Regions from separate parts of the Exiguobacterium sp. UBA3968 genome, predicted to be linked through region 2. Evidence: riboswitches for the same ligand, from Rfam matches in the RefSeq annotation. Region 2 holds a riboswitch; each other region holds the start of a gene.

Region 1 (8,097 bases), on a different contig from region 2:
ATCAACGTGTTCGCCCCGATGATGCATTCTTCACCGATGTCTGCGTGATCAAGAACGGTCGCGCCCATTCCGACGATCGAACGACGTCCGATTTTACAGCCGTGTAAAATCGCGTTATGTCCGACCGTCACTTCATCCTCGATGACGACAGGTGCGCCTTCGTACAGATGAATCGTTGCGTTGTCTTGGATACTGCAGCGTTTGCCGATTGTAATCGGTCCTTCGTCACCGCGTAATACAGCGTTGAACCAGATGGTAGACTCGGAACCGATCGTGACGTCTCCAATCAGATAAGCGCCAGGAGCGATGAATACATCGGATGCTACGTTCGGATGAATCGATTGATACGGAATCTTCATAACAGAACGACCTCATTTCTAGGATAAGATGAACTACTATTCATTCCCTGTCAGTATATCATGCGGTGGGAGTCGAGAACGGAGGAAAGATATGTTTCCGATTTGTGAGCTATTCAACATTCGTTATCCATTGATCCAAGGAGGGATGGGTAACATTAGTCATGCAGCACTCACGGCAGCGGTGTCGAATGCCGGAGGACTCGGAACGCTTGGGTGCGGTACGTTGTCGGTCGATGAAGTAGCGTCTCGGATTCACGAGACACGAACCCTGACGGAGCAACCATTTGCCTTGAACATCGCGATTCGTGTATCTCCTTATACGGAAGCACTGATCGATCTCGCGATTGCAGAAAAGATTCCGGTCGTCTCTTTGTCGGCAGGAAATCCGGCACCATACATAGAGCGACTTCAAGCTGCTGGCATCAAAACGATCGCTGTTGTCGCTTCAGTCAAACAGGCAGTAAAGGCAGAACAGGCAGGCGCTGATGTACTCGTAGCGGAGGGAGTTGAAGCGGCAGGTATCAATTCCCCGCTTGAACTGACGACCCTCACTTTGATTCCGCAGCTTGTCGACCGGGTCAAGATTCCGGTTCTTGCAGCGGGTGGGATTGGCGATGGGCGTGGGCTAGCAGCTGTCCTGTTGCTTGGTGCTGCCGGCGTCCAGCTCGGAACACGGTTGATCGCGACGGAAGATGCGAAGGTCCACCCAGTTTATAAATCGCGCTTAACGGATGCGACAGATACCGATACACGCATCATCGGGCGCTCCGTTGGATTTGTCCGACGTGTCCTTGATGGTCCTTACGTCGAACAGCTCACAGCCAAGACACCTGCTGCTTTTCTCGATCAGACGAATGAGTCGTATCATATTACAGGCGCTCTTGAAGGCGATGAAGAGAAAGGATATGTCAACGCTGGACTGGTTGCCGGTTTGATTCGTGATGTGCCAACGGTTGCTGAGTTGTTTACGCGCATGATGGAGGAAGCAGAGGAACAGCTGAAGCGGACGACTGCTCGTTTTGCGACATGAACATACAATGATGACCCGTAAACCCGCTTTTGGAAAGCGGGTTTTTCATGTTTTTTTGAAAATGGGACATTTGTCCTTTTCAAGTGAGGCACAAATAAGGTCTACTCTAGTGTAGAGATTAAAGGAGGAGATGACGTGCAAGGAGTCGTGTTTGCTTTGATGAGCGGTCTGTTCATCGCCCTGCAAGGTATATTCAATGCGCGCCTTGCGACAGGCGTCGGACCGTGGTTATCCGTATTGATCGTCCACTTTGTTGGTCTGATGGGTTGTTTAGTCATTTATAGCTTCGTACGAGATCGGAAAATCGGCGGATTCCGTCAGTTACCGTGGATTTATGCGAGCGGTGGTTTGATTGGCGTGCTAGTCGTCGTAACGGAACTCACAGCGATCCAAAAACTCGGCATGACATGGGCGATGTGTTTGTTACTCGTCGCGCAGATTTTATGTGCCTTTCTGATTGATTTAAAAGGATGGTTCGGTGTCTTAAAAAAACAAGGAAATCGTGGTCAGTGGGTTGGTGTGGGTCTCATGCTTGCAGGAGTTGCGATTTTCTCACTTGCCTAAAGGGAGGGAACGAACATGGAAACCGTCATCCAACAATATGGACTGGATACGATTTTAACGGAAGAGACGCGCGCTTGGTTGCGTGAAGAAACCTTCCGAAAAGGAGAACTCCTCTGTACGACCGGTGCAACAATCGACCGGATGTACTTCATCGTCGCAGGCAAGGTCAAGATTTCTGCTGCTTCGTCAGAAGGGAAACAACGGATTTTACGATTCAAAACACCACTGACAGTGATTGGTGACGCCGAGTTCATCAATGAACGAGAAGTGTTGAATACAGTTGAGGCGGTGACCGATGTCGATGTGTTGAGCGTGCCGTATGCGATTTTACGCGAGCACAATACGACGAATGTCTTTCTGCAATTTTTACTACGAACAATTACAGCGAAATGGTATGCCGATTCGAAATCAGCGTCGCACCACGTACTCTATACGGTCGAGGAGCGATTTGCAGGCTACTTATTATCGATTGCGTCCGAAGCTAGTGACAGTTTGTTTTATCAGGAGATGCGGACGTCGAATCTACATGACGTCGCTGACTGGCTTGGAACGAGTTATCGTCACCTTAACCGGATTATCACGAAGTTGTGTGAGGAAGAGATCCTTGTTCGACGACGTGGCAAGATCATCATCGTCGATTTGGAACGGATTCGCGAGAAAGCGAACGGTAACAGCTATGAGTAAGGAGGAACGAACATGATAATAGGCATTGTGTGTGCCGTATTGGCTGGAATGTTAATCAGTTTGCAGACGGTATTGAATGCTCGGATGAGTGATGCATTCGGCGCATGGGCGACGACGACGCTGGTTTTCTTCGTCGGCTTCATCGGAGCAAGTGTCACGTATGTTCTGTTTCGTGGTGGAACAATCGGACAGATTCAAAACGTATCGCCACTCTATTGGTTCGGTGGACTCGTAGGTGTTGGCGTCGTCTTTTGTGTCATGCGTGGAATTCAATTGCTTGGTCCGTCCGTCGCGATCTCTGTCGTTCTGATTTCGCAGTTAAGCTTTGCCCTCGCTGTCGATACGTTCGGTTGGTTCGGTTTGCCGCAAATCGATTTATCGTTTGGTCAGCTCATCGGTCTCGCTGTCATGGTGTGTGGCATCTTCGTCTTGAAACGGTATCAAGTCGTGGCACCGGAACAACAGGCAAAGGATCAACTAGAACGTGTTTCATGACTTACTTTTTCCATAACAATGAAACAGGTCAGCAAACTAACGTTTACTGACCTGTTTTTATATACATTTTTTTGAATCAGACCGTCGTCGTATCTTTCCATTCCTGTTCGATGAAGGCATCACGACCAGAAGCAGCACGATCTTTTTTGTAGTGTTCTGGATTTTTCTTATGGAAGTCTTGATGGTACTCTTCCGCTGGATAAAATTCAGAAGCGGCATCGATCCGCGTCACGATTGGCTGTTTGAAACGGTTGCTTGCAGCAAGAGCGTCACGAGAAGTAATCGCAGCTTCATGCTGCGCATCCGTATGATAGAAGATTGCTGGCGCGTACTGCGTACCGCGATCTTGGAATTGACCTTCTGCATCCGTCGGATCCGTTTGGGGCCAGTAGAGTTCAAGTAAACGCTCGTACGGGAACAGGCTCGGATCAAACGTGATTTGGACGACCTCGAGGTGTCCCGTCGTTCCTGTTTTGACTTGCTCGTATGTCGGGTTATCGACGTGTCCGCCCATGTAACCTGATACGATTCCCTCGATTCCTGGTAATTCTTCAAATGGTGTCACCATGCACCAAAAACATCCACCTGCAAATGTTGCTTTTTCCATCTGTCTCTTCCTCTCCGTGGGAAATCCCCATTGTATGTCTGACAGCGAGAAAACGAAAACGACTCCTTCGCTTGGTTGCAAAAGGAGTCGCCGCTTTTTATCAACCAAAGCTTTCGCTTTGCTGGTCGTAGCACCTTGCTATGCGCAGGTTGCTGGGACGTCATCGATCCAGATCTCTCGGTCCACTCTTGATAAGGGTATATGAAGTTGATGTCATTCGTTATCATTGTTGTGATGATACCATTCACAAAGAAATAAAGTCAATCCTTAGAATTTAAGGCACGTAAAACGGTTGCTCCAAGTGTCTTCGCACCAATCAACAACGCTTGTTCATTGATCTCGTACTGTGGATGGTGCTGCGGATAGTTGACGCGACCGTCCGTATAGCCAGAGCCGGTAAAGAAATAACTACCCGGGACGTGTGTTAAGTAATGTGCGAAGTCGTCCGCCGCCATCATTGGTGTGAGTGCCCGGACGGATGCTTCCGGTAAGAAAGCAGCAGCTTCCTGAACGAGTTTTGTCTCATCCGGGTGATTCCAGAGCGCCGGGTAACCAGTCGTGAAGTCAATCGAATACGAAGCACCGATGCCGGCACACGTCGTCTTAGCGACAAGATCGACTTCTTGCCGGAGCTGATGCCGAAGTGTCTCGTTGAACGTTCGGATTTCCCCGACAATGCGTGCCTCACCCGTAACGATATTTGGTGCTGTTCCTGCATGGAAAGAACCGATTGCGAGAACAGCCGGCTCAAACGGATCAACCCGTCGACTAACGAGATGTTGTAAGTTGCAGACGAGTTGCGCTCCAGCGACGAGAGCATCTTTTGTTTTATGCGGTGCCTGGGCATGACCACCTTGACCATGGACGATGATTTCGAATTCGTCGATCGCACACAATGTATGTCCTTCCCGGAACCCGATCGTGCCAACCGGTAAATCATTTTCGAGATGTGTCGCGAAAATTGCATCGACCCCTTCGAGGACGCCGGCTTCGATCATTTGGATTGCTCCACCGGGAAAGACCTCTTCTCCATGCTGGTGGATGATCCGAATCGTTCCTTGCAATTGATCGCGTAACGGATAGAGAGTAGCAGCAAGGGCCATCACGATCGCCGTATGACCATCGTGTCCACAAGCATGCATGACCCCGGGATGGATCGACCGGAAGGCAAGCGTCGTCTCTTCTTGAAGCGGTAAAGCATCAAAATCGGCACGGACCGCTATCGTCGGACCAGGCTGTTTGCCTTCGATCGTCGCGACGACACCACGACCTCCGACGGCTGTTTGATGAGGAATTCCCTGTTCTGCGTAAAAGGCGGCAATCCGTTCTGGTGTGCGGACTTCCTGGAAAGAGAGTTCCGGGTGTCGATGAAAATCGCGACGTAACGCGATCATCGTCGGTTCGAATTGTTCGAGTGCTTCAAAAAGTTGAGTTTGCATGTTCAAGCTCCTTTAACGTGTGTCTTTTCGCGAAAATGGGTACAGATACAGGTAATCACGAAAGGGGATAATGTAACATGGGAGAAATCGTCGTCAATGCTGTACTTACAATCAAAGCTGGACTTGCGGATCAAGTCTTCCCGATTTTACAAACGGTCTATCATGCTTCACAAAAAGAAGAAGGATGCTTACGTTATTCCTTGCACCAATCGATCGAGGATGAGCATCAATTCATGTTGTATGAAGTGTATCGGGACGAAGAAGCGCTTGAAGCGCATATCGCATCCGACCACTATAAAGCCTACCGTGAACAGATCGAATTATACTTGATGGACCGACAAGTGGCGAAATACGTCGAGATGACTTTCTGACGTGTTGCGATAAGAAGAGACGAACCCGTCGAAACCGACGGATTCGTCTTTTTTATTACATCGATTTAAAGCCGAGGAAATGCTCCTGCCAACGCGGTTCATAGATTGAATTGATTTGCAGCTGTGAACCACCCGCATGGATGAAGTGTTCGTTATCAAGCATGATTCCAATATGCGATGGACCGTCTGTATAGGTGTTCTGGAAGAAGACGATATCTGAGCGTTTACCACTTGAGATGCTCGTCCGGCGATTCGTGAAGAACGCACCATACCAGTAGCCACGAACGTTCGTCCGACCACCGTATTTTCCAGCTTGGTTCGTCGCATAGTGAATCAGTCCGGAACAGTCGAAGCCACCGTTTACGGCATCTTGCGAACCCCATGTGTAGGGTGTTCCGATATGCTGGACGGCTGCTTGGATCAGCTTTTCACCACGCGTATTATTCTTTTTGACGACTCGTTTATCCGACGTGATCGTCACGGCGGATACCGGAAGATAGACAGGTGTCCAACCTGATTGGATGACATAGAAATTTCCGACCCGGTGACGCGGATAGACGCGTTTGCCTTGTTCAACAAGTCCACTGCCTTTTGGGCTCGTCGGACTTGCGAAAAAGGATGTCGTCTGTTTGACGGTATAGATTTTCGCCCGGTCGATCGCTTTTTGTGCCAGGCTCATATCGGGTTTACTCGTGCTGATATAAGGGTTGAGGACATAACCGGTTTGACCACTGACTAAGCGGACTTGCCAAAAGTCATCATCAATCGATTTCAAACCGACTAATTTCGTCCCTTTCTTCAAATAAGCGGCCGGACGACTGTAAGCGACGTCGGCAGAGAAGAGGGGAGTTTGATCTAGATGAACATAAAACGTCGTCCCTTTTTTTGCTTTTGCCATCGGTTTGTTCAGTCCGATACGACTCGAATCGACGAAACCAAAGGTATTTTTGTATTTGACACGTGTATAATAACCGCTTTTTCCGTAGATCGAGATCGAGGCACCTTTTTTTAATGTACCGATTTTTTTACCCGACAGTTTTGCCTGCGACCGGATGACGACGTCGTCTTCTGTCACGTAACGTTGACCAGAGACATCATACAGATCCGGCTTTTTCGTGACGAGATCCGTCGTCTTGACGTAACCGTAGATCGATCCTTTTTTCAAGCGTGTGTAACTACCGCTCGTTCCGTAAATCGTCAATTGATCAGCCCGTTTAACAGTATAGACTGTTTTACTGCTCGTCGAAGCCGACGTATAAACAGACAGGTTGCGTTTCGCGTATCGTGTCCCGGTTGATGCATAGACTTTTCCAGTACCGAGATCAGCTGTCTTGACGTAAGCATGAATCCCGCGGAAGTTGATTCGACTATAGACACCGTTCGTCCCGTAAACGGTCAGTAAAGTATTCGTTTGATGTTGCTTTAAGATAGGACTTGAAGATTTGGCATCCGAATAGATGGGTGTAGCGCGCTGAACATAGAGGCGTGCGGTCTTCGGATAGTACTTTAGTGTCCCAAGATGTGCCGTCAGCACATAGGCATACTCGTCGTTTCGTTTGATTCGTGTAAATGAACCCTCGATGCCGTACGTTTGAAGCGAAGTATTCACAGGAAGCGATTGTACGACTTTTCCTTTCGTAGTCGCAGTAGCATAGACCGTCGTCTGCTGTTGGACGTAACGTAGCCCTGTTTCCGGATGGTTCACGATTGGCGTATCAGCTAAATCAGTCGTCAATACGAAAGCGTAACCCGTTTTAGTCGCCACACGCGTAAAAGTACCCGTCGTCCCAAACGTTTCGAATGCTTGATTTTGAACGATGGCTGTCTTCGTACTCGTCGTCTTCGGCTCAACGAAAAGTGAAGTTGTTCGTTTAACATAACGCAGTCCTGTTTCCGGATAATTTTCGACCGGCGCATCTGCTAAATCAGTCGTCAATACGAAGGCATAACCTGTTTCAGTCGCCACGCGCGTAAAGGTACCCACCGTACCGAATGTCTCGAATGCTTGATTTTGAGTGACGGCTGTCTTTGTACTTGTCGTCTTCGGCTCAACGAAAAGGGAAGTTGCTCGTTTGACGTACTGTGTTCCAACCAATTTCGGAAGTTGCTCGAGTTGTGTCGTAGGTACGTAGACGTATTGCTCTTTCCATTTCAGGCGTGTGAACGTGTCAAAAGTGCCGTATGTATCGATTCGCTGATAAGCGGGAAGTGTCGTCACGACGGTGGAGTCAAAAGGTGAAGCGACTAATGAAAGTGGACTTTTCGAAGTCAACGTTGCTTGTTTTTGGAAGACAGGCGCTGTTTGCGTTAACGCACTTGTTGCGACATAAGCAATTCCTTCTTGCCAACTGACACGAGTGAAGTCACCGTCCGTATCGAGCGTCTTGAATGTCATTCCTGCTGGTAGTTGTTGGATGACAGTGGTAGAGTCAGCTGTTTGTAGCAATGCGGTATTCTCTTTCAAATAAGCCGTTCCTGTCGTTTCTGTGACTGTTTGTACTTCTGCCGTCGGTTGAGCAGGTGGCGATTCAGCGAAAGCAGGTGCGGG
Region 2 (8,097 bases):
GGATGAAGAATGCCCAGAACGTCTCGACTTGCGCGAGTGCGATGAAGACGATCGCGAACCCGATCGTTCCGGCAAGCATCATCGCCCGGCGACCATACCGGTCCGACAATGTACCGCCGATGAAACTCATAACGAGACTGGCGATCGCCGAAATACTGAGAACCCAGCCGACATCGACCGGATCAAACTTCAGAACGGTCGTCATGTAGATAGCGAAAAACGGCATCGTAATGAACGTTCCGAGACGTGAGAAAAACGTCCCGAACAAGACCCCGAGTGTCAACGGATGCAGTTGACGTATGCGTTGCATATGATTCCCCCTAACCCCTGTTTCAGACAAATGAAAAGCATCCTTCCATTATATAGGAAGGATGCCGGCTTCGGTGAACTTATTTGCTGACTGGAACGACCGCACCTTTGTACTTGTCGAGAATCCAATCTTGGTTTTTCTTTTCGTGCAGCACGTCAAGAAGTGCTGTGACACGCTTGTCTTTTTCATCACCATCACGTGTAACGATGATGTTGACGTATGGTGAAGACTCATCTTCTGACGCGATCGCGTCTTTCAACGGGTTCAAACCGTTATCGATCGCATAGTTCGTGTTGATGAGGACGGCGTCGCCTTCATTGTTCTTGTAAGCTTGCGGAAGAAGCGATGCTTCGATGTTCGTCTTGAACTTGAGTTTCTTCGGGTTCTCCGCGATGTCACCGAGTTGCGCGTCTGTCGTTTTACCGTCTTTGAGTTTGATTAATCCTTCGTTTTGAAGGAACGTCAAGACACGACCGCGTTCCGCGACGTTTGAGCTCGTTAAGATCGTTGCACCGTTTGGTAACTTATCAAGTGACTTGTATTTCTTCGAGTAGATACCGAGTGGCTCAACGTGGACGCCACCTGCGTTCGCAAACTTATACGATTTGTTTTCTTTCTCTTGTTGCTCGAGATACGGTACGTGCTGGAAGTAGTTCGCGTCGAGTTCTTTTTCAGCGAGCGCTTTGTTCGGAAGCACGTAATCTTGGAACTTCTTGATTTCAAGCTTGTAGCCTTTTGCTTCATATTCCTTTTTGACGTGTTCGAGGATCTGAGCGTGCGGTACGTTCGAAGCACCGATGACGAGTGTCTTGTCGTCGCTTCCTGATGATTTTTCGCCACAAGCAGCAAGACTGATTGCTAAAACGGATACAGCGGCAGTACCTACGAATTTTTTCCAAACTTTCATGAATGATTCCTCCAATATGAATAAAATTTGAATTAACGTTTATCGATTGCTCGGATCAGTAAGTCCCCAATGATTTGGATGACGAAGACGATTGCTAAGATTAAGAGGGTCGCAATGACGATGACATCGTTTTGAGAACGCTGGAATCCTTCGATGAAGGCCATGTCCCCGAGTCCACCTCCGCCGACTACTCCGGCCATTGCCGTGTAACCGACAAGTGCAACGAGTGTAACCGTGATACCAGAAACGATAGCAGGCAATGCTTCTGGGATTAAGACTTTGTAGATGATTTGGAACTTCGTCGCGCCCATCGATTCAGCTGCCTCGATGACACCTTTATCGACTTCGCGAAGTGCGAGTTCAACCATCCGACCGTAGAACGGTGCGGCTCCTAAAATCAGTGCCGGTAATGCTGCTGTTGGTCCGAGGAACGAACCGACGACTGCTTTCGTAAATGGAATCAATAAGATCAGTAAGATGATGAACGGAATCGAACGGAAGACGTTAACGATCAAGCTCAAGATCGAATAAAACGCCCGATTTTTGAACAACAATTCTTCATTTGTCGCAAACAATAATAAACCAATGATCAAACCGAGAACGAATGTCGAAAGACCAGCGACTGCCGTCATATAGATCGTACTGCCTGTCGCTTCCCACACCATGTCCCAGTCTAGGTTGTCAAAGAATGAAATCATCGGTGATCCACCTCCACTTCAACATCACTGGCTTGAAGCTTCGTGATGACCGCTTGTGTTGCTTCTGTTTCCCCGATTAACTGAATGAACAGTGTACCGAGCGCCCCTTCCTGTGATTGACCGACGTTTCCGCCGATGATATTGAACAGGACGGGTGAATCCTTCATGACTTCCGCGAGGATCGGACTTTCCGCCGTCGATCCGACGAACGTCAACTGAACGATTTTTCCGGTTGGGTAGCGTTCGCGGAGTTTCGCGAACGTCAACTCGTTTTCCGATGGCGACGTCAATTGTTTGACGAATTCCTTCGTCATCGCTTGCTTCGGATGACGGAAGACTTCTGCGACCGGTCCTTGTTCGACGATTTTACCGGCCTCCATGACGGCGACCCGGTGACAGATTTTTTGAATGACGTGCATCTCGTGTGTGATCAAGACAATCGTCAGTTTCAATTTTTCATTGATGTCGACGAGTAACTCAAGAATCGAGTCCGTCGTCTTCGGATCGAGTGCACTCGTTGCCTCGTCACATAAGAGAACGTCCGGGTTCGATGCGAGTGCCCGAGCGATACCGACACGTTGCTTTTGACCACCCGATAATTGCGACGGATAGGCTTTTTCACGTCCATCCAAACCAACGAGTTGAATCAGTTCCGCAACTCGTTCCTTACGGCGAGCCTTCGGGAAGCCACCGAGTTCGAGTGGGAACATGATGTTTTCTTCAACAGTCCGTGACCAGAGTAAGTTGAAGTGCTGGAAGACCATCGAGACATTCTTGCGGACGCCTCGTAATTCTTTTGGTTTCAGTGATGTCATTTCGACACCATCGATTTGAATCGAACCACTCGTTGGTGCTTCGAGCATATTCAACAATCGGATCAAGGTCGATTTCCCTGCTCCGGAATAACCGATTATTCCAAAAATTTCACCGCGCTCGATTGTCAGATCGACATTCGCGACGGCTTCGACCGCTCCGCGCTTTGAGCGATAAATCTTTCCTACGTCTTGTAAACGAATCACAACTGTCCCTCCTAAAATAAAAAAAGTGCGCGCGTTTTAGAGCAAACGCGCGCACTTTTCAGTACACAAAACCATTTGCTCTCATCTCCCAGACTTTTGTCTGCTGGAATTAGCACCACTTCGGATTAGATCCGCGGTTGCCGGGTTTCATCGGGCCAGTCCCTCCACCACTCTCGATAAGAGTTTCGGTATTAAGTTTGTAGAATATATTCTGAATATTAGCAGGGGTTATTTTTGTTGTCAAACAGTTTTTTCAGAAACTTTTTCGAGGAACGTGAAAGCACGTGTTAAGTCTTCTTTCAAATCTTCCGCATCCTCAAGTCCAACTGAAATCCGAACGAGACCGTCCGTGATGCCGAGTTCTGCCCGACGTTCTGCTGGGATCGACGCGTGCGTCATCCGTGCCGGAACGGAAATCAGGCTCTCGACGGCACCAAGACTCTCAGCAAGTGTGAAGAAATGTGTCGCCTCGACGAGTTTTTCTGCGTTCGCTGCTGAACCGACATCAAAGCTGATCATCCCACCAAATCCAGTCGCTTGTTTCGCTTGGATGTCGTGACCAGGATGCGATGCAAGTCCTGGGTAGAAGATGTTCGAGACGATGTCTTGCGCTTGTAAGAACGCAACGAGATCATGCGCTGTCTCTTCGATCGCATCCATTCGGATACCGAGCGTACGTAGACCACGGACGAGCAAGAAGCTGTCTTGCGGTCCAAGCACGCCGCCTGTCGAGTTTTGGATGAAGTGCATCTCTTCGCCAAGCGCATCATCTTTGACGACGACAAGTCCAGCGACGACGTCTGAATGTCCGCCGATGTATTTCGTCGCACTGTGCAAGACGATGTCAGCACCAAGTGCGAGTGGTTGTTGATGGTATGGTGTCGCGAACGTGTTATCAACGACGAGTTTAAGATCGTGACGTTTTGCAATAGTTGCGATTGCTGCGATGTCCGTTACTTTCAACAACGGATTCGTCGGCGTTTCGACGTAGACGATCTTCGTATTGTCTTGGATCGCTGCTTCCGTTGCTGCAAGATCCGTCGTATCGACGAACGTCACTTGGATGTTGAACTTCGGTAAGACGCGTTGCATCAAACGGAACGTACCACCGTAGACATCGTCCGTCATGACGATGTGGTCGCCAGACTCAAGCAAGTGGAAGACAGCATGAATCGCTGCCATCCCAGAACCGAACGCAAAACCACGTGCGCCACCTTCAAGATCCGCAATCAATCGTTCGATGCTCGTCCGTGTCGGGTTCGCTGTCCGTGAGTATTCGTATCCGTCCTTAAGTTGACCGATTTTATCTTGCTTGTATGTGCTTGTTTGATAGATTGGAGGTGTGACGGCTCCTGTTGCCCGATCGACACCTGTTCCTCCATGAATCAATGCTGTCTTCTTACGCATGAGTTTCGTCCACCTTTTCAAAGATTTGTTGGCTTAAATAGCGTTCGGCACTGTCTGCGAAGACGGTGACGATTGTACTGCCGGGGTGACGCTTTGCGATATCAAGCGCAGCAACGAGCGCTGCCCCTGCTGAGCTACCGACGAGTAATCCTTCGCGAGCAGCGAGTGTATGGACCGCGTCAAACGCATCGCGGTCGGAAATCGTATGAATCTCGTCGACGAGCTCACGCGGCACGAGACTTGGCCATTTCGCTGTACCGATACCTTCTGTCTTATGCGGACCGGCTGGACCACCGTTCAAGACGGAGCCTTCCGGTTCAACGATTGCTGCTTTTGTACCGAGACGTTGTTTTAAGAAGTCCGCTGTTCCGGCGAACGTACCACCTGAACCACAACCGGCAACGAACCAGTCGATATGCGGCAAGTCCGCCATCAGCTCAGGACCGAGTGTCCGCTGATACGTGACTGGGTTCTCTTCGTTTTCGAATTGTAACGGAACGTAACTGTTCGGAATTTCCTGACCGAGTTCTTTTGCCCGGTCGATCGCCCCTTGCATATCGAGTTCAGTCGGCGTGTTGACGACGGTTGCGCCGAGTGCCCGCATCAACGTCTGCTTTTCCTGACTGAATTTTTCCGGAACGACACAGATGACTTGGAGATCGTATTTCTTAGCGGCGAGCGCCAAGCCGATGCCGGTATTCCCGGCTGTCGGCTCGATGATCGTACCGCCTGGTGTCACATGTCCGTTTTCGATCGCTGCATCAACGAGTTGAATGCCAAGGCGGTCTTTGACGCTGCCCCCAGGGTTCATCCATTCGAGCTTCGCCAAAATGCGCGTACCAGCAGGCAAATCGAATGAAGTGATCTCGTAAAGTGGTGTGTTTCCGACGAGGTCGCGGACGTTGTTCGCGATCATCCGAAGACGATGTCCCATTCATCACGACCGGCAAGCATTTTCTCGGCATAGTGCTTCGCTCCTTTGAGGTCATGTGCGCTCGCAAATCCACATTGGACTTCGTTTTGCGCTGGAATCTCTTCTGCTGCGAGGACGTCTTTCAACGTCTTCTCAACGAGTTCGCTCATTTTTTCGACCGAGTCGAAGTTCATCATCGCCATGTAGAAACCTGTTTGGCATCCCATCGGCGAGACATCGATGACATCATCCGAGTAGTTACGGATGTTTTCAGCAAGTAAGTGCTCAAGTGTGTGCATCGCACGCATCGGCATTTGCTCAACGTTTGGTTGTGTGAAACGGATATCGTATTTGACGACTTGGTCGACTTTACCTTCTTTATAACCCGCGACGCGGATATAAGGTGCTTTGACTTTCGTATGATCCAGGTTAAAGCTTTCGACGTTCATTTTTTGAAGTGCCATGATTTATTCCCCCATTTTCTCGGCTTCTACGAGCCAGACGAAGTGATTGTATTGTGTGAAGTTAACAGTGAATCCCCGTGCTGTAAACAATTCTTCCATGACTGGAATCAACGGGTAGAATTCGCGTTCGAGATCGTCCGCTAACGCATCGAACCCTTGAGCGCGTGCTTCGCGGATCGTTTGCAGGCGTGCCTCTTCTGAGACGAACATCGTATCCGCGTAGACGATTTTTCCGTCTGCCGGTAAATGTGATGCCATCAGTTCGATTGCTTCTCCCTTTTCCTCATCCGTTAGATGATGAAACGCATACGTCGAAACAAAACTGCGTGCTTCCTTCACCTCGAACGAGAGGAAGTGACCGTCTTGTACATCAAGTGACGGAATCTTTTCCGTCAGGATTGCCCGCATCTCCGGACTTGGTTCGACGGCGAGTACGGCGTCGTGACGTGCCAGAAGACGTTGTGTCAGGTTCCCTGTGCCTGCTCCGAATTCAATGACCGGCGACTGCGCTTTATCCGCTACTGTATCCAAAATCTCATCGTATCGACGAAAAACCTCTTTATACTCCGGATCATGTCCGGTTACTGTCTCGTCATACGTTGATGCCCATTCTGTGAAAACATCCATAAAACGTACTGTCATGCCTTGTCGTCCTCCATCTCACCAGTTAATTCCGAGTAATCGGATATGAATTAAAGTAATTTTCCTTATTCGCATTGTAGCAAGGAGATTCTATCCTGGCAAGCGACCGGCTCGAAAAACTTCCAGAAAACAAAAAAAAGGCGTTGCCGGCGAACCGACAACACGAATAATGTGGTTAGAAATGCTACGAAGGAAAACCCAGCTCCATTCGGAATTGTTCGCTCTTCCGCGTGGAGGACGGCGCCTGTTCGACATGATAGCCAGCTTACGTTCACTTCCTGATCGGTCCTTTCGATCCACCACCCGTTCATTGCACCGCTTCGTCTTTGGGGGACGACTTAAGGGGAAACAATACACCGGCTTAGGATGGGAAAAAGGGTTCAGGACTTGAATCGTATTGAACGATCATCTCTGCTAGACTTCCTATAATGCATTTCTAGAAGTTGTTATGAATATACCATTCATATTTCTGCGTTGTCAACGGATTATTGTAAATATTCCGACAATTTAACAAAAAGAAAAATCCAGTTGGACTTTTCTTACCGTTCTTGACAGAAAGCAAAGACGTTTTGGACGGACTGGAAGGCATAAAGTCGCTCTACGACTTGATTTTCTTCAATTCGCAACAACGCAGGAACACTCATGACACGGGCTTCTTCTAAGAAATCTGGAATGAAATTCCCGTTCGCCTTTTGAATCGATTGACCTGATTCCGTCGCTTCGACGATATCGAGCATACGTTCCGCAATGGCGCATGTCCCGCACATCGGTGCATAGACATACAATAGCCCGTTTTCCGGGACGGTCGTGACCTCTTGCATGACGGTCGCTCCTTTCTTCGTGGCATCTGTCGTCAGTATACAAAAAAAAGAGAGCGGACGAAACGCAAGCGCCTCGTTCACTCTCTTTTCGTTAAGTATTACTCGTTGATCATCGATTTGTACGCCGCAGCGTCCATCAATGCCTCGACTTGTGAAGCATCTTCGATTTCGATGTCGACCATCCAAGCGCCTTCGAATGGTGACTCGTTGACGAGTTCTGGGGAATCCGAAAGGTTTTCGTTGATGGCAACGACTTTACCAGAGATCGGTGCGTATAATTCCGAGACTGTCTTGACCGACTCGACTGAACCGAATGGCTCGTTTGCTGAGATCGTATCCCCGACTTCAGGCAATTCGACGAAGACGATATCCCCGAGTTCGTGTTGCGCGAAATCCGTGATTCCGATGCGCGCCTTGTTTCCTGATACTTCGACCCATTCATGTTCTTCCGAATAGCGTAAGTTGTCTTTTACTTGACTCATTTCCGATTCCCCCTGTGGACTAATTTGGACTAACGTGTTCAGTATACCAAAATCGACTCTGAACTTAATACCATTTTCCTTGATACATTTCTTCCTTGAAGCCGATCGTGACGTCTTTCCCGTCTGTGACGATCGGACGCTTCAGCAACATGCCGTCACTTGCGAGCAACTTGTATTGCTCGTCTTCTGATAACTCAGGGAGTTTGTCCTTGATGCCTTGCGAACGATACGATTGACCGCTCGTGTTGAAGAACTTCTTCAATGGCTCTCCACTTTTTTGGTGGAGTTCCTGAATCGTTGCAGCAGATGGTGTCTCCTCGACGATATGTTTGTAATCGACTTCGACACCGTGCTGTTCGAGTGCTTTTTTTGCTTTGACGCACGTACTACATTTCGGGTAGCCGTACATCGTGACTGTTGTTGTCATGTTCATC
Region 3 (8,097 bases), on a different contig from region 2:
GGACGGCATGCGTGCTGCTGAACTCGAAGGTGAATTCGCTGAAATGAACGGTTGGGAAGCGGAGTCGGAAGCAGCGATGCTTCTACAAGGACTTGGCATCAAGGAAGACCTTCACTCGAAAACGATGGCTGAGCTGACAGGATCTGAAAAAGTTAAAGTCTTGCTTGCCCAAGCATTGTTCGGTAAACCTGACATTCTTTTACTCGATGAGCCGACAAACGGACTCGACCTGAAAGCTGTCAAATGGCTTGAAGAATTCTTGATCGGATTCGAAAACACGGTCATCGTCATTTCCCACGACCGTCACTTCTTGAACAACGTCTGTACGCACATGGCGGATCTTGATTACGGTAAGATCCAACTGTATATCGGAAACTATGATTTCTGGTATGAATCAAGTCAGCTTGCTTCGCGTATGGCAAGTGACCAAAACAAGAAAAAAGAAGAGAAGATTAAAGAACTTCAAGCCTTCATCGCACGTTTCAGCTCAAACGCTTCGAAAGCGAAACAAGCGACGTCACGGAAGAAATTGCTTGATAAAATCACACTCGACGACATTCGTCCATCATCACGTCGTTATCCGTTCGTTGGCTTTACGCCAGAACGCGAAATCGGAAATGATCTCTTGATGGTCGATGGTCTCTCGAAGACGATCGATGGCGTCAAAGTCCTTGATAATGTCCGCTTCTCGTTGAACAAGACGGATAAAGTCGCGTTCATCAGCCAGAGCGATATCGCGATCACGACACTATTCAAAATCCTTATGGGTGAGATGGAACCGGACAGCGGTACATTCAAATGGGGCGTCACGACTTCCCAATCATACTTGCCGAAAGATAACTCGGAATTCTTCGAAGGCTCGGATAAGACGATCCTCGATTGGCTCCGTCAGTATTCACCGGCAGATGAGAGCGATACGTTCCTCCGTGGATTCCTCGGTCGGATGCTCTTCTCAGGAGAAGAAGTCATGAAAAAAGCATCTGTCTTATCCGGGGGCGAAAAAGTCCGTTGTATGCTTTCAAAAGCGATGCTCAGTGGTGCTAACGTCCTTGTACTCGACGATCCAACGAACCACTTGGATCTCGAATCGATCACGGCACTCAACGATGGTTTGATCGCTTATAAAGGCGCAATGCTCTTCAGCTCGCATGACCACCAGTTCGTCGAAACGATCGCGAACCGCATCATCGAGTTGACACCAAACGGTATCGTCGATAAAGAAACGACATACGATGAGTATTTGAACAACGATACGATCCAACAGCAATTAACAGCGTTATACGCACAATGATTTTAAAAGAGACCGGAACTGTCGTTTCGGTCTCTTTTTTGAACACGTTGAAGGAGGAATGCGATATGCGACATCGCGTATGCGCTGCGTTGATTGAAGAGCAACAGATTCTAATGGTCGAGTTACATACCCCTTCCCGGACATTTTGGACGTTACCCGGCGGAGGTGTCGAGAACGGTGAAACTAAAGAGCATGCCGTCGTGCGAGAAGTGTTAGAAGAAACGCATCTTCACGTCACGGTCGAACGGAAACTTTACGAGATTTCAATGGATCAAGGAACAGAGACATGTTTTCTCGTTCGCCGTGTCTTAGATAGTCCTGAACCTCGACTCGGGATCGATCCTGAACTATCGCTTGATCAACAAGAATTACGAGCTGTTCGGTTTCGACCATTAAAGGAGCTTCAAGATGATTCACAGATTTCTCGTTTGCGTCGACTATCGTAACGATATAATCTTTGGATTAAATGAAAATTTAATAACCGTTTTTATACTTAAAAATAGTAGTCGGTAACTAAGCTTTTTGATAATCCAAAATCGCTCGATCCAGCGATAGAAAACGAGAACGTTATCAAGGTGTCGACTGCCTATCCGTTTTACCGAGTGGTCACAAATCGTATACGAATCGATAAGATATGAAAAAACGGATTCTCAGGTGCGGGAATCCGTTTTTTCATGCATTGTTCTTCTTTTGTTTTGCTGCCTCTTCTTCGACACGTTGCAACAAGCCCTGAACAATTTTCTCGTTTTCTCGTTCGCCACCGAGTGACAAGAGACTTTTCCCAACGAAGTTTGCCCCTTCATTTTTTCCTGTATAAATCAACAGACAACGAGCGTGTCCAAGTGGTTTGAGCGTAAACGTCATCTCAATCTTAAATATTTTAGCTAACGTGAATCCAATCGTATTTTGTTTAAAGTCCGGCTCATTCGTATAGGCTAAATCGGTCACGATGTAGGTTTCGAGTCGGTTGCCCTGCATGTACGTTTGACGATACGTCGAACCGACGACACCCGGTTTTCGTTCAATCACCTCATGCTGGACGACGTTCGGAATCAGACGTTGCAGCCGCGTGTGATCAAACAAGTGCCATGCTTCCTCAATCGGGATATCGAGCTGTCGTTCTTCTCTCCACGTAATCATAGATCCGCCCCCTTTCTATACAAATACCCTGTCATCCGGTCTTGTAACGTCCGGTGACAGGGCGGGAGCCGATTCTTATTTTACTGTGCTTGTTTCAAGAGCAGCTCCGAGGAACTTTGCCAGTTCAAGCATGCCGTAGCGTCCTGCAGCAGCTTCGGCATCGGAATTATAGTTCGTATTCGTATTGACATCATACGTATAGATCGTACCTGACGCATCCTTAATGAACTCGATACCTGCGACCGCAATCTGGTTCGCTTGGAGGAACGCTTCGTACTTTTCAATGATTGGATCATCGAAGCCTTCAACGATTTGGAACTTCATCGGTGTTTGCGGCGCTTCTTCACCAACTGGGCAAAACAAGTCGTCAATCACACACGCATCAGCTGGGCAAAGTTCGAATCCTTCCGACGTATCGACTCGGACCGCATAGACAAATTTTCCACCTACGAACTCACACCGCGTGATGTACGGTTCTGGTGCTTGGATGTACTCTTGAATCAACGTGATGCCATCGACTGGTTCGTCGAATGTCGAACCATCGAGATAAGCTTCAAGTGCTTCAATCGAATGGAATAACTGGACGCCGAGACCTTTCCCGGCACGGTTATGTTTCGTGATGAATGACGAAACACCGATTTCTTTTGCTGCTTGTACGATTTGATCACGTCCGACAGCAGCCGTTGTCTTTGGTACACGAATCCCAGCCTTACGTAACGCTGTGTATTGATTAACTTTGCTGACTTCAAGACGGAGCGCACGCGTTCCGTTAAAGACAGTGCGGTCATGCTCTTCTAACCAAGCGAGGACCCCTTCCGTCAACTCTGGCGCATAACGATGCCCCCGCGTATGCGAAGACGCACTCATACGACTGTAAAAGACACCTTCTGGCGGCAGTTCATCTAACGGTACGATTCCTTCATTTAAGTGCCACTGCTCGTACGGCAACTTGAGTTCTTCGAGACGTTTGATGAGATGATCCGTCCATTCTTGGTTTTCGTGGAGAATATGAATTTTTGTCATGATTGTTGACCTACCTTTCGTTTCGCTTCGACCAGTGGCATTACGTCACGGGCAAAGCGTTCCATTTCTTCAAGTTGTGGTGAGAATTGTAACAAGAGCAACGTGACACCAGCGGCTTCGAACGCTAGAATCCGTTCGGCAATCTGTTCTGGTGTTCCGATCAAGTTCGGTCGCAGACCACGGTTCGAGACGGAATAATCATTTCGTTCGACCTGTTGTTCGAGTTGCGATTTACTGATGAAATCTTGATAACCGGCATAACCGGCGCTGTCTTCCTTGACGTCCGTGATGCGTTGCCACTCAAGAAGCGCTTCTTCTTCCGTATACCGACAAATGATGTAGGCAGCAAGACCGAAGCTCTCAAGCGGTGCGTGTCCCGTCGCTTCCCGGCGTACTTTCATATCATTGATTTTATGAGCTACTTCTTCAACAGTGCCTCCATGCATGACGTAGGCATCACAATGTTCGACGATCGTCCGTTTTCCGGCTTCACTCTCTCCACCAGCGTAGAGCTTAATCCCCGGACGCTGGACGGGTTTCGGATGGAGTTCTGCCTGTTCGATCGTGTAGTGATTGCCGGAGAAGCTGTACGGTGACGCATCTGCCCATAGTCCTTTCATGACCGTGACGAACTCTTCCGTTCGGGCATAGCGTTCATCGTGTGCAGTAAAAATACCGTTGTATTGTTTTGCTTCTTCTGCCCACCAGGCCGAGACGACATTGAGCGTAAATCGTCCTCCACTCAACTGATCGATGTTTGCCGCCATCTTCGCCGTCGTCGCCGGATTATGGAACCCGGGACGAACCGCTGTCATGATTTCAAGGCGTTCTGTTGTTGCAGCAATCGCCGCTGCCGTTGTCCATGCCTCAAGACTCGGTTCCTTGATGCCTTTGATATCGTTCAAGTTCAATTCCGCAATCAACGTCGTCGAGAAGCCGATCCGTTCAGCTGTTTGTGCGACTTGTTTCGCATAATCGAATGTCGCTGGCATCTGTTCATCCTCGACGTTACGTAGCCATCCCCCAAAAATCGGTAACCAAAAACCATACTCCACTCCATCGTCCCCCTTATCATAAAAAAACGCTCTTTTCGAAGTTCGAAAAGAGCGACGGTATCTTGTCCTGTCCGCTCTTATCTTCAGAAGGTATTCCTTCCTGGAAGTAGCACCTTCCGCCATAGCGGGGTTGCTGAAGTGTCTTCGGGCCAGTCCCTCGACTTCTCTAGATAAGATGTGTTGCATTCATCGTACAGAATTCATTGAACTAAAGCAACCATTAAACCGTCTTTTCCTATCGGATTTATTCCAAAGAAAAATCCCGACGTAGTGTCGGGATTCGGAATTAGTATGGTGCGACGAAATCTGATGTCTGCTCTGGCGCCTGCTCCCCACGAATACGATCGTAGAATTTGGCAAGCGTGACACTGAAGTATGGTCCGACCCATAGGACAGCAAGACCAAGCGTAACGATAACAAGCAACGCCCAACCGATAAACGATAAGAAGAGCAAGAATGCTTCCATCTTGTGTCCATCCATGAGTTGCCGTGAGCGTGTAATTGCCTCGAGAATACCGATTGACGGCTCATCCCGAAGGATGTAGTACGTCAACAAGTAAGAGAATGACTTGATGATACCAGGGATGATTAAGAGTAACGTCCAGAGCGCGATAAAGATGAACTGAACAATGGCCAGCCCCACCACTTTCAGGAACATACCATATGGCTCAAACAAATCCGTCACTTTCGTTTCTTCGCCACGAGCAATCGACATGGCAATCCATGTCCAACCGACTCCTACTGGAATCAATAAAATCGACACCAATGATACAACGAGATCTATACTACTAGACGGCTCATCGATATCCGATCCAAATAAATTAGGAACACCCTGAATAATACTAAACAGCAGAAAAGCTAGGACTGCAAATCCCCAACGACCGCTGAGCGACTCCTTCGCTGCTTTCTTTAATTGAGATGACATGAGTAAGGTCCTCCTTGAAAAATAAGTTCTCACCTTACTCTACGGCTTAAAACTTCTAATGTTTCACTCTTTTTTCAATAATTTCCCGTCTCGTCACTGGTTGAGCCAAACACGCTCAAGTTGTCGTCCACATGTTAGAACGAACGTTGAACATCGAAGCGCTTCATCGCAAACGAAATGTCATGTTTTTCGTCTATGTACGCTGATATATCTCCACAGCCGGATCCTGTTGCTTGTATTTCGCGACGATGACGATCAGGACCGTGATGATCACAAGCAGGAACCAAGAAGACAACTTTCCGAGATCAACGACTTCCCATCCTCTTTCCTGATGTGGATAGACCCACCCTTTAAAGAACGTCACGATATTCTCAGCGATCCAAATAAAGAACGCGATCAGTAAAAAAGACAGGACGAGCGGCATGCGGTAGATCGTCTGCTCGATCGTAAAATGAACCCATGACTTATAGAAGACAAGGACGACGAGGACCATCAATAGCCAGCGTGCATCGAAGATCCAGTGGTGGGTGAAGAAGTTGAGATAGACGAGACTGCCTACGCTGATCGCAAGCCAAGGTGGTGGAAATGCTGTGAAGCGTAAATGAAATCTTCGGAACGCTTGACAGACATAACTTGCGACACTTGCATACATGAATCCTGCATACAAAGGAACACCAGCCACTTTCGTTAGAGCCTGTTCCGGATAACTCCAAGACCCAACGTTCACTTTGAACAGTTCAAGTGCTAGACCAATCACGTGAAAGAGTAAGATCAGTTTGAACTCTTCCAGCGTTTCATAACGCGTGACAAGTAAGACGATTTGGACGAGAAGACACCATAGCAACAGGAGATCGTATCGAGCGATCGGTTCAGCAGGAAGATAACGTGAAAGAGCAAGCGCTGCGAAAATCATGACGGGAAAGACGCAACAGATGGCTTCTATGTATGTAAAACGAATCAGGTGCCGGATCGCTTTCATCCTGTCATCTCCTTTTTTCTTCAGTATACGTTTCTCTTTCGACCTTCCCCTCCTTCTTAAGATGGAAAAAACGGAAAATTTCGTCTTTCTTCTTCTACTTTCCTCATGATACAGTTAACGAATCAATTATTTTTAAGAAATGAGGTGTTAGACATGACGCGTCATCGTGCTTCCTGGTTATTACGCGCTACGTTAAAGTGGGGACTCTTCCTACTCGGTTTATTTTTACTCGCTCTCGGCTCATCGATGATGATCACTGCTGAACTCGGTGTCTCGACGTGGGATGTATTGCATCTCGGTCTCCAAAAGAAAACACCACTGTCCGTCGGAACGATTATTTTGCTCGTTGGTCTATTACTCGTGTTCGTTAAGTACACATTAGACCGCGTCACACCACAAATTGGAACACTCGTCAACGCGATTTTCGTCGGTGTCTTCATGAATCTTGTCCTTAATTCTCATCTCTTACCCTCTTTTGAGTCGATTTGGTTGAATACGATCTGGTTGATTTTCGGCATCTTCATCATCGGCATGGGGGCAGGTCTTTATGTTGCTGTCGGATATGGAGCCGGTCCACGCGATGGGTTGACGCTGACACTTGCAGAGCGATTTGGAACGTCGATTCGTCTGATGCGGACGATCATGGAGGTCACGGCATGCGGCATTGGCTGGTTGCTCGGTGGTCCTGTTTTCTTCGGTACAATCCTCTCGATTTTCTTAATCGGACCATTCCTACAATTTTGGTTATTCTATTTCCGTCGGATCATTGCAGCGATCGATGCAAAAGGAATTCCAGCGTCTAAACGCCAAATTAGCTAAGTCGCCTGACTCGATATCATTCCGCGTGAATGATATCTCTTTTTATGTTAAAAGCAAATAAGTTGCGTCATCAAATTAAACACGTTATATTCGTTTACATATCAATCTTTGATACGTCAAAGGTTTCTTCGAACGAAGGGAAGGATGTGATGGATTGAGTATCTCCTGCACTGAAAAAGGACGGTTGATCTATGCACTCGTTTCTGTCAATAAGACGATTGCTCAAAAATTCGATCTCTGTACGGATGGTTTTAGTCAGACTCGAATGGATCTACTCGCTCAACTACAAGTCGATCAAACGATTAGCCAAAAAGAGTTACAAAAACGCGTCAATGTGGATCATGCGGCAGTGACCCGTCATCTCAAGCACCTGGAATCGACCGGGATGATTGCTCGCGAGCGTTCAGCTGCTGACAATCGGGTGATTCTTGTTTCTTTAACGGAACAAGGGGCGACGCGCATCGCTCAATTACGCGAACAAAAAGATGAGTTTCTCGAGGATCTACTCGAAGGATTCTCTGCTGAAGAACAACGGACGTTAGCTGAGATGATTCAGCGCATCGAAGCAAACGCTGACGCATTACCTAAACTAAAAGAGGAGTCGATTTAATATGGCAACGCAAACTCAAACAGACTTCATGGAAATCGTTAAAGGACGTCGCTCGATTCGTAACTACGACACGAACGTAAAAATTTCAAAAGAAGAAATGACACAAATCCTTGAAGAAGCAACACTTGCACCTTCTTCCGTCAACATGCAACCATGGCGTTTCCTCGTCATCGATAGCGAAGAAGGAAAAGCAACACTTGCACCACTCGCGAAATTCAACCAAGTCCAAGTCGAGACATCTTCTGCTGTCATCGC
Region 4 (8,097 bases), on a different contig from region 2:
ATAGCCAATGGATTGAAACACCATTAAAAGGTCTTGATCTCCGGCAGACGGAACTCTCTGGTATCACAATCGATCCGCGATTTTTACCGGGCGCAGTCATTACGGAAGAACAAGCAGTCGCCTTCGCTCGATTATTAGGATTGGTCATTCCATGAAAAAAGTCTCTTTTCGATGAATTTCGAAAAGAGACTTTTGATTTGTTCTTAAAATGACATCGTTTCGCCATCTTCCGGAATGAGGAAATGGGCAGAGAGGTGGAAAGCAGCTAAAAAGTCAGCAATCATGTCGCGCCGTAGGAGACAGTGATTGACGGACTCGAGGTGCGAGACGATGATCGTTGCTTCCGCTGCTGCTTCGTGTACGGCAAGGAGATCACGCTGCGACATCGTGATCGGTTCTCCCGTCAGGAACTGGGCAGCCCCACTGTTGACGACGATGATATCTGGTGTATGTTGTTCAATCGCATGCGCGACCTCGTCACACCAGATCGTATCACCTGCGATATAAAGCGTCGGTTCGTCCGGATGCGTGAGGACGAGTCCGGAGACATGTCCCATTCGTTCACCGATTTCACCGACACCATGCTGTCCACCTGTTCGATGGACCTGGATATCACCGATCGTCACACCGGAATCGAAGGAAGAGACGTTCGTGAAGCCGGCTTCTCGGATTTGCCGTGCGTCTTCTTCTTGCTGCGCATAGAATGGCAAATGCTTGGGTAGAAATTGTTTTGCAGCATCATCGAAATGATCCGCGTGCAGATGCGTGACGAAGACAGCGTCAGGATCGAGCAGTGTCTTAACATCGACCGGTAAGTCGACGAGTGGATTGGCGACGGCATTCGGCGTTTGACCGAAAGGAGGTAGACTGCCTTTTTCGCCGAGAAACGGATCGATTAGTAAAACTTGATTGGCATACGTGACGACAAGCGTCGCATTACGAATTTGTTGAATATCCATTAGGTTCATCCTCTCTCAATGACTCGGATTGATTATTCCCCGTCTGGCATTCAATGAATCCTATCGTAAGCGTTTCTCCATCGCCATGACGTCGACGTATTCGCCGTTCAAGCGACCTTGTTCCTTAAATGTCCCAACAATCCGGAATCCGGAACGGATGTAGAGCTTTTGTCCGATTTTATTGAACGGGAAGGTAAAGAGAATCAGCTTATGCATCTGATGATCGCGCGCATGTTGTTCGGCAGTTTCTAACAACTGTGTCCCGATCCCTTGTCCGCGATGTGTTCGAGTAATGTAGACGGAAATCTCACCAACTGTCGCATAGACAGGACGCGGGTTATACGGATCAAGAGAAATGAAGCCGAGGACACCTGTCTCATCTTCTGCGACATATCCAGCGTAGCGATGCGTACGCTCTGCATACCACTGGGTCATGAACGATAAATCTTTTCGATCCGTCTCAAGCGTTGCGATTCGGTCTTCGATGCCTTCATTATAAATGGATAGAACGGCGGGTAAATCATGTTCCGTTACAGGACGAATATGCATGTTGCTCACTCCCCAATCGCTTTTCCCTCATTATATCTGTTACGTGTCGATGTAGTGATATGTTTGTGAGATAAGAAAAAGCGCCGATTCTCCTTATATAGAAGAAATCAACGCTTTTGTCGTTCTTAAGAGACCGTGGATGTCTCGTTCTCGTAAATTGGAACCCAGCCATCCGTCGTGACGAAAATTCGAACAGCGACGACTTTCCGATCCTCTTGGAGCGTAAAGTAGTGGCGTGTATTGACAGGAACAGAAATCAAATCACCAGGATTGAGTTCGATGTTATAGTAGCCGACTTCTTCGTCTTTGATCGCGAAGACGCCGTGACCGCTTACGATGAAACGGACTTCATCATCCGTGTGATGATGTTCTTTCTGGAAGTTGACGAGCAACTCGTCAAGGTTCGGTGTCGTATCCGAAAGTGAAATGATATCAGCTGTCTGATATCCACGACGTTCTGATACGTCTTTGATTTCTGGAGCGAACGTATCGAGAATCGTTTGTTTGTCGGCATCCGTCAGTGTGAAGTTCTCGACGAGAGGTGCTGGTAGTTTTGAGACGTCCCATTGTTCGTAAAGAACGCCGCGCGATGCGAGGAAGTCAGCGACTTCCGTTTGATCCGTATACCGTGTGTTTGTTTCTTGGAATAAGACTGTTGCCATGAGATGATTCCTCCTTTTAATAGATAGATTGACGGCATGATTGCAACGTCAACGTATAGTTGAATAAAAACTCGAAGGCTTCGAGGTGTTTCTTTGCTTCAAAGGCGGTCGGTGCCCAGACCGTGATTCCGTGATTGCGAATCAGGACGGCACCGCTGTCCGCTGTGACATATGGCGCAAAAGCAGCAGCGAGTGTCGGGATGTCCGCGTGATTCGGAATGATCGGCACCGTGACCGTCGCATCTTCTTCCCAGTGACCGAGTGCCTTGATGATTTCTTGACCGGAGAAGGTGATACTTCCCTGATCGCCATATAACTCCGAAATCACATTGTTCGCAATCGTATGGACATGCAGGGAACATCCGGCGTTCGTTCGGTTGAACACTTCGACATGGAGCAATGTCTCAGCAGAAGGGCGCCCGGATTGCTCGCCGATCAATTGACCGGTCGCATCGACATGAACGAAGTCGTCAGGAGTCGTCTGCCGCTTATCTTTCCCACTTGCCGTCACAAGAAATTCAATCGGAATACCGGACGTCCGAATGGCGAGGTTACCACTCGTACCAGGGAACCAATCGCGCGCTGCAAGTTCTTGTTTGATGGCGCGTAGTTCTTCATACCGTCGCATGAATGTCATATCGTCACCTCCGATCGTGCTAAATCATGAACGATATCGTGGAACGTCTCAAAAGGTGTATAGGCGATATCATTTTCTTCACACAACGTGATCAGATAATCACGGGCATAGACACGATCCGCTTGTTTTGCGAGTTCGAAGTCCGTCACTGAGTCACCGATGACGATGATGACGTCATCGTCTTTGCATAATGTACGGGCAACGGATGTTTTACAACAGCCGCATCCATTCGTGCAATGGACATCGCAGGCGTGTGGCCAATCGATGTGGACGAATGGACCACTGAAATCGGCAATGTTACAGTAAATCTGCTCTTGCTCGAGGAACGGTGCTAAGATCGGTTCGACGAAAAAGTCCATTCCACCGCTAACAATCGAAAAATGGATTCCTTGACGACGACTGTACTGAAGCAACTCCGAAAATCCTTCGCGAATGACAGCGCGCTCCATCAAGAAATCAAGATAGTCCGCTTTACCGTCGGACGGCAGAAGCGCGAACATCTGCCCGACACCACTTTGGATCGATAACGTCCGGTCGAGCACGCCACGTTTCAACGGTTCGAAGTCATTCACTGGCGCAAATACCTCCATGAGTGCAATGATGTTATCCTGCATCGTCACGGTACCGTCGAAGTCACAAAGAATTCGTAAGGTCATGACTTGATCCCCCAAGCGTCGAGCGCGACTCGTAATTCTTCATGTCGTGACGCAGCATTCGATAGGGATTCATTTGCGAGTGCCGCATCAAGTGCTTGACGAAAAGCGATAACACCAGCCGCAGCACCTTGCGGATGACCATGTACGCCACCACCAGCGTTGATGACGGAATCGATCCCGAAGTCGCGTACGAGTTGAGCAACGAGTCCTGGGTGAATACCGGCTGAAGGGACAGGGAAAATCGCTTTCGTCTGACCGAGGCGAGTCGCTTCGACCGCGATGCCGCGGGCGACGTCCTTCGGAAGAGCGACATTGCCGTAAGGTGACGGGAATAGTGTTAAGTCTGCACCAGCAACGCGCGGTAATGTGCCAAGTAAGACAGGCGCTGCAACACCGTGGTTCGGGCTAGCAATCAATGCACCGCTGTAAGCCGGATGATTGAAAATGGGAACGTTGATCTCCGGATCACTTGCCAATTCACGTAAGACGTCGAGTCCGTATGTGAAGGTATTCAACAAGAAAGCAGTTGCTCCAGCGTCAATCAATCGTTTGGCTTGATCCTTGAGCGTAAAGACGGGACCACTAAGTGTGATCGCATACAACGCACGTTTACCGGTCCGGTGGAAATGAGCATCGATAACCTCACGTCCTATCCGTGCCCGATCAATCGTCGGTGTCAACGGATTGTCATATAGGATCTCATCGTCCTTGACGAGATCGATCCCACCAGCAAGTTGTCCTTCGAGTTGATCACGAAGGAACGATAAATCGCGTCCGATGACCCCTTTGAAGATGCTCATTAACAGTGGACGATCTTCGACACCAATCAAGGAACGAACCCCTTCGATCCCGAACTTCGCACCTGGAAAATCCGACGTGAATGTATCGGGTAGTAGCAGTTCTGTTAATTTGATTTCACCGTCGAGTGAGAGTTTCCCGAAGACGGTCGTCAAGATCGCAGAAAAGTCGCGCGATACATTGTGTTCCGGGTAACGAATCGTGATATAGCCTTTACCGTCGCGCTCTTCCGTATGTACGACTTCTCCTTTGAATGAGGCGAGTTGTTGTTGCTCAAGATGATTCAGCTCCGTCCAGGAACCAACCGTCAGACCAAGCGCGAGTTGTTCGGCGCGTTGCTCCAGTCGATCGCGGGCGGTCAATTGATAAGTAGCTGTGATGTAAGCCATGTCTTTCCTCCTTCAATAAAAAAATGGTCTCTTGTCAGCGACAAGAGACCATGAATGATTCGAACGTGGACTCTTATCTGTCAGCTTAGTAGCTGCAAGAATTAGCACCGTGCCAAAAGGTCGGTTGCTGCGACATCGTAGGGCTTGTCCCTCCGTCTGCTCTTGATAAGAATTGGATGAAATTGTGAAATCTAATTGCAATTTTTACATGAGAGTCACGACTTGTCAAACTATTTTTAGAAAATTTATTTTTTTGAAAATACTCTTTCTATATATGGAGCGAAAACGATATCCGTTTCTGCTTGATTTCGATTTGACAGCAGGGAAGAGGATTGCGTAAGATTCAAATCAATATCACACACGACAACTACATACGACTCTTATCGCGAGTTGGCAGAGGGAATTGGCCCGATGACGCCGCAGCAACCGACCACTTGGCACGGTGCTAAATCCAACAGACGTTTCGTCTGAGAGATAAGAGGACGCAGTGACTTTCCTGCGCCTCTTTTCGATGACGAAAAGAGGCGCTTTTTCGTGTATCACATAGGGGGAACTGAGATGACATACAAAGCATTTACAGAACAGGACGCGATCGAACGGGTCCGCTCACTAGGACTGATCGGCGACGGAACCGTCGAAGCAGAAGAGATTGGCGACGGCAATCTGAACCTTGTCTTTCGAATTCGAGAAGGTGAACATCGATTGATTCTAAAACAAGCACTCCCGTACGCGAAAGTCGTCGGTGAGAGCTGGCCACTATCACTCGAGCGGGCGTGGATCGAGCAATCCGCACTCCGTGAATTCGCCCGGCATGCCGTGCCGTTCGTACCGCGTGTCTTTCATGCTAGTCACGACGAGGCGTATACGGTCATGGAAGATCTTTCACATCTGACAATCGTTCGAAGCGGTTTACTCGCAGGTGAACAGTATCCGTTGCTTGCGGAACATATTGGTTCTTATCTCGCTCGGACTTTATTCCATACATCGGACTTTGCGCTTGGTCCGGTTGAAAAAAAACGCGTCGCCCGAACGTACTACAATCCGGACTTGTGCGACATCACGGAAAAATTAATCTTCACGGATCCGTTCCATGACGCGGAGACGAACGAGATTGAAGCCGGGCTTGAAGAAGAGGTGGCACGTCTGTGGGCGGACGATGAGTTGAAACGCGAAGTCGCAAAACTCGAAGCGCTTTTCATCACGAAAGGAGATGCGTTGCTACACGGCGATCTACATACAGGAAGCATCTTTGCTTCGGCAACAGAAACGAAAGTCATCGATCCAGAATTCGCCTTTTATGGTCCATTCGGATTCGATGTCGGACAGTTCATCGCCCACTTATTCTTTGCAGCATACCCGGATTATTCAGCACTTCGTGATGCCCGGATTCGCGACATCGATACGTTCTGGCTGACGTTCGCTTCGACGTTCCGCGCCTTATGGGAACGCGAAGCCGTCGAACCATTCCGGACATCGGGACTCGTCGACGATGTACTGAGCACGATCTTGCAGGATGCACTCGGCTTTGCCGGTTGCGAACTGATTCGTCGGACGATCGGACTCGCACCAGTCGCTGATTTAGAAACGATTAGTTCTATGACGGAACGACTAGAACGAAAACAACATGCTTTACGTTTAGGATCGGCGTTAATCAAACGTCGGACCGAATGCCGGACATTTGATGATTTACGAAACTTCGACGTAACGGAGGAACTTAGCCGATGAGTACATTCGTTCAAAGTATTCGTTATGAAGACCGTGTCTTGACGATTCTCGATCAGACACGTCTACCGCAGGAAGAACACTATGAAGTCATTACCGATCTTGCACAAGCGGTCGAAGCGATTAAACAACTGCGCGTCCGAGGGGCGCCTGCGATCAGTTTATTTGGCGGATTCGTACTCGTTCAAGAGGCGTACCGGTTTGAAGCAGAACTGTCGATCTATAAGCAAGCCTTGCTTGAGACATCAGCGACGTTACTCGCGACACGACCAACGGCTGTTAACTTACGAAATGTCCTTGATCAATTGAATCCAATCATTCAAGACGGGACGTCGGTAGAAGAGATCCGCGAACGGCTCGAGCAGCGGACGATTGCCTTATACGATCAGGATGCGCAGACGTCACGTCAAATCGGGATTCATGCACTGGAATTGTTCCAGTCAGGCAACCGGATCCTAACGATCTGTAATGCTGGATCGATTGCGACCGCTGCTTATGGAACAGCACTTGCGCCGTTCTATATCGCAAAAGAACGCGGCATTGAATTATCTGTTTTTGCGAGTGAGACGCGACCATTACTGCAGGGAGCACGACTGACGACATGGGAGCTACAACGTGCCGGCATCGATGTCACGCTAATTACAGATAACATGGTCGCCCATACGCTGAAAGAAAAACAGATCGATGCAATCATCGTCGGGGCGGACCGGATTACACGAAACGGAGATACGGCGAATAAGATCGGAACGTTCCAACTAGCATTACTCGCTCAAGCTTTCGGTATCCCGTTTTACGTCGCAGCACCGCTCTCGACGTTTGATTTCTCACTTGTTTCCGGAGACGCGATCGAAATTGAAGAACGTGATCCGCAGGAAGTGACGACTGTCCAAGGTGTTGCGACAGCACCAGAAGGAGTTACTGTCTTCAACCCGGCCTTTGATGTCACACCACACACCTTAATCACGGGCATCATTACCGAACTTGGTATTATCACGCAACCGAATGAAGAAACGATTGAACAATTAACGGGGCTTCAACCCCTCGGATAAGGAGACAATTCATGAAAAAACTAGCTTACGCCGTCCTAGCACCGGCCTTATTACTAGCGGCTTGTGCGAATGGAGAAGCGACGACGAAAGTCGTCAAGGATGTACCAAAAGGAGTTCAATCGGACGTCAAGATCGCCGTCATCCGTAACCTCGCATCGGACGACCATACGAAACAATTCCTTGATGGCGCACGAAGTGAAGGAGAAGCGCTCGGCTTTAAAGTCAGCACGTTCATTTCGGAAGGTAACGATGTCAAGTTCAAGGAACTGGTCGCGCAGGCGATTCAGCAAGATTATGATGGGCTCATCATTTCGCACGGTAAGGAAGACTATGCCTATGACATGATCAAACCAGCAGTCGATAAAGGACTAAAGGTCGTGACGTTCGATACGGTCACGAAGAAAAAAGGGGCATCTCTACAAGACGTGACGGAAACGTTCCAAAACGATCATCAACTTGCGAAGCTATCACTCGATGAAGTGACGAAGGTGACGGACAAAAAGCCGGTCCGTGTCATCAAACTCTGGTTCGGACCAGGTTTTGCCCCGCTCGATCGTCGTCAAGAAATCTATAAGACGTACGAAGCAGACGGCAAAATCAAAACGCTTGAGACGGTTGGACCGACGAACTTCCAAGATGTCCAAGGGGATATCGCGACAAAGATGAATGCCATTCT

The links. A riboswitch is a leader RNA that binds a small molecule or an ion and turns the genes downstream of it on or off. The one in region 2 is predicted to bind S-adenosylmethionine.
Region 1: linked by a shared signal. The riboswitch ahead of msrA (peptide-methionine (S)-S-oxide reductase MsrA) and the one ahead of B3S86_RS10510 (methionine ABC transporter ATP-binding protein) in region 2 are both predicted to bind S-adenosylmethionine.
Region 3: linked by a shared signal. The riboswitch ahead of B3S86_RS13490 (LLM class flavin-dependent oxidoreductase) and the one ahead of B3S86_RS10510 (methionine ABC transporter ATP-binding protein) in region 2 are both predicted to bind S-adenosylmethionine.
Region 4: linked by a shared signal. The riboswitch ahead of mtnK (S-methyl-5-thioribose kinase) and the one ahead of B3S86_RS10510 (methionine ABC transporter ATP-binding protein) in region 2 are both predicted to bind S-adenosylmethionine.

What each region holds. Positions count from the first base shown of each region.
Region 1 is NZ_DGCW01000004.1:35,835-43,931, reverse strand. It holds gene B3S86_RS00420 (gamma carbonic anhydrase family protein) at 1-359, opposite strand, end outside; gene B3S86_RS00415 (NAD(P)H-dependent flavin oxidoreductase) at 451-1,389, shown strand; gene B3S86_RS00410 (DMT family transporter) at 1,525-1,953, shown strand; gene B3S86_RS00405 (Crp/Fnr family transcriptional regulator) at 1,969-2,637, shown strand; gene B3S86_RS00400 (DMT family transporter) at 2,650-3,132, shown strand; gene msrA (peptide-methionine (S)-S-oxide reductase MsrA) at 3,209-3,739, opposite strand; SAM riboswitch class I at 3,834-3,937, opposite strand; gene B3S86_RS00390 (M20 metallopeptidase family protein) at 4,000-5,178, opposite strand; gene B3S86_RS00385 (putative quinol monooxygenase) at 5,256-5,549, shown strand; gene B3S86_RS00380 (SH3 domain-containing C40 family peptidase) at 5,605-8,097, opposite strand, start outside.
Region 2 is NZ_DGCW01000005.1:1,692,097-1,700,193, forward strand. It holds gene B3S86_RS10495 (MDR family MFS transporter) at 1-310, opposite strand, end outside; gene B3S86_RS10500 (MetQ/NlpA family ABC transporter substrate-binding protein) at 390-1,217, opposite strand; gene B3S86_RS10505 (methionine ABC transporter permease) at 1,250-1,915, opposite strand; gene B3S86_RS10510 (methionine ABC transporter ATP-binding protein) at 1,912-2,934, opposite strand; SAM riboswitch class I at 3,013-3,117, opposite strand; gene B3S86_RS10515 (bifunctional cystathionine gamma-lyase/homocysteine desulfhydrase) at 3,175-4,341, opposite strand; gene B3S86_RS10520 (PLP-dependent cysteine synthase family protein) at 4,334-5,257, opposite strand; gene B3S86_RS10525 (S-ribosylhomocysteine lyase) at 5,254-5,718, opposite strand; gene B3S86_RS10530 (class I SAM-dependent methyltransferase) at 5,722-6,360, opposite strand; gene B3S86_RS10535 (thioredoxin family protein) at 6,900-7,181, opposite strand; gene gcvH (glycine cleavage system protein GcvH) at 7,280-7,663, opposite strand; gene B3S86_RS10545 (arsenate reductase family protein) at 7,728-8,090, opposite strand.
Region 3 is NZ_DGCW01000007.1:144,578-152,674, forward strand. It holds gene B3S86_RS13470 (ABC-F family ATP-binding cassette domain-containing protein) at 1-1,291, shown strand, start outside; gene B3S86_RS13475 (NUDIX domain-containing protein) at 1,357-1,737, shown strand; gene B3S86_RS13480 (hypothetical protein) at 1,964-2,431, opposite strand; gene B3S86_RS13485 (ATP-grasp domain-containing protein) at 2,507-3,454, opposite strand; gene B3S86_RS13490 (LLM class flavin-dependent oxidoreductase) at 3,451-4,509, opposite strand; SAM riboswitch class I at 4,584-4,686, opposite strand; gene B3S86_RS13495 (DUF975 family protein) at 4,796-5,434, opposite strand; gene B3S86_RS13500 (DUF817 domain-containing protein) at 5,628-6,413, opposite strand; gene B3S86_RS13505 (YczE/YyaS/YitT family protein) at 6,567-7,232, shown strand; gene B3S86_RS13510 (MarR family winged helix-turn-helix transcriptional regulator) at 7,387-7,842, shown strand; gene B3S86_RS13515 (nitroreductase family protein) at 7,844-8,097, shown strand, end outside.
Region 4 is NZ_DGCW01000004.1:15,876-23,972, reverse strand. It holds gene B3S86_RS00305 (pentapeptide repeat-containing protein) at 1-155, shown strand, start outside; gene B3S86_RS00300 (MBL fold metallo-hydrolase) at 204-959, opposite strand; gene B3S86_RS00295 (arsinothricin resistance N-acetyltransferase ArsN1 family A) at 1,020-1,508, opposite strand; gene B3S86_RS00290 (1,2-dihydroxy-3-keto-5-methylthiopentene dioxygenase) at 1,634-2,170, opposite strand; gene B3S86_RS00285 (methylthioribulose 1-phosphate dehydratase) at 2,187-2,807, opposite strand; gene B3S86_RS00280 (2-hydroxy-3-keto-5-methylthiopentenyl-1-phosphate phosphatase) at 2,804-3,463, opposite strand; gene B3S86_RS00275 (2,3-diketo-5-methylthiopentyl-1-phosphate enolase) at 3,460-4,650, opposite strand; SAM riboswitch class I at 4,721-4,822, opposite strand; SAM riboswitch class I at 5,028-5,131, shown strand; gene mtnK (S-methyl-5-thioribose kinase) at 5,209-6,375, shown strand; gene mtnA (S-methyl-5-thioribose-1-phosphate isomerase) at 6,372-7,421, shown strand; gene B3S86_RS00260 (sugar ABC transporter substrate-binding protein) at 7,433-8,097, shown strand, end outside.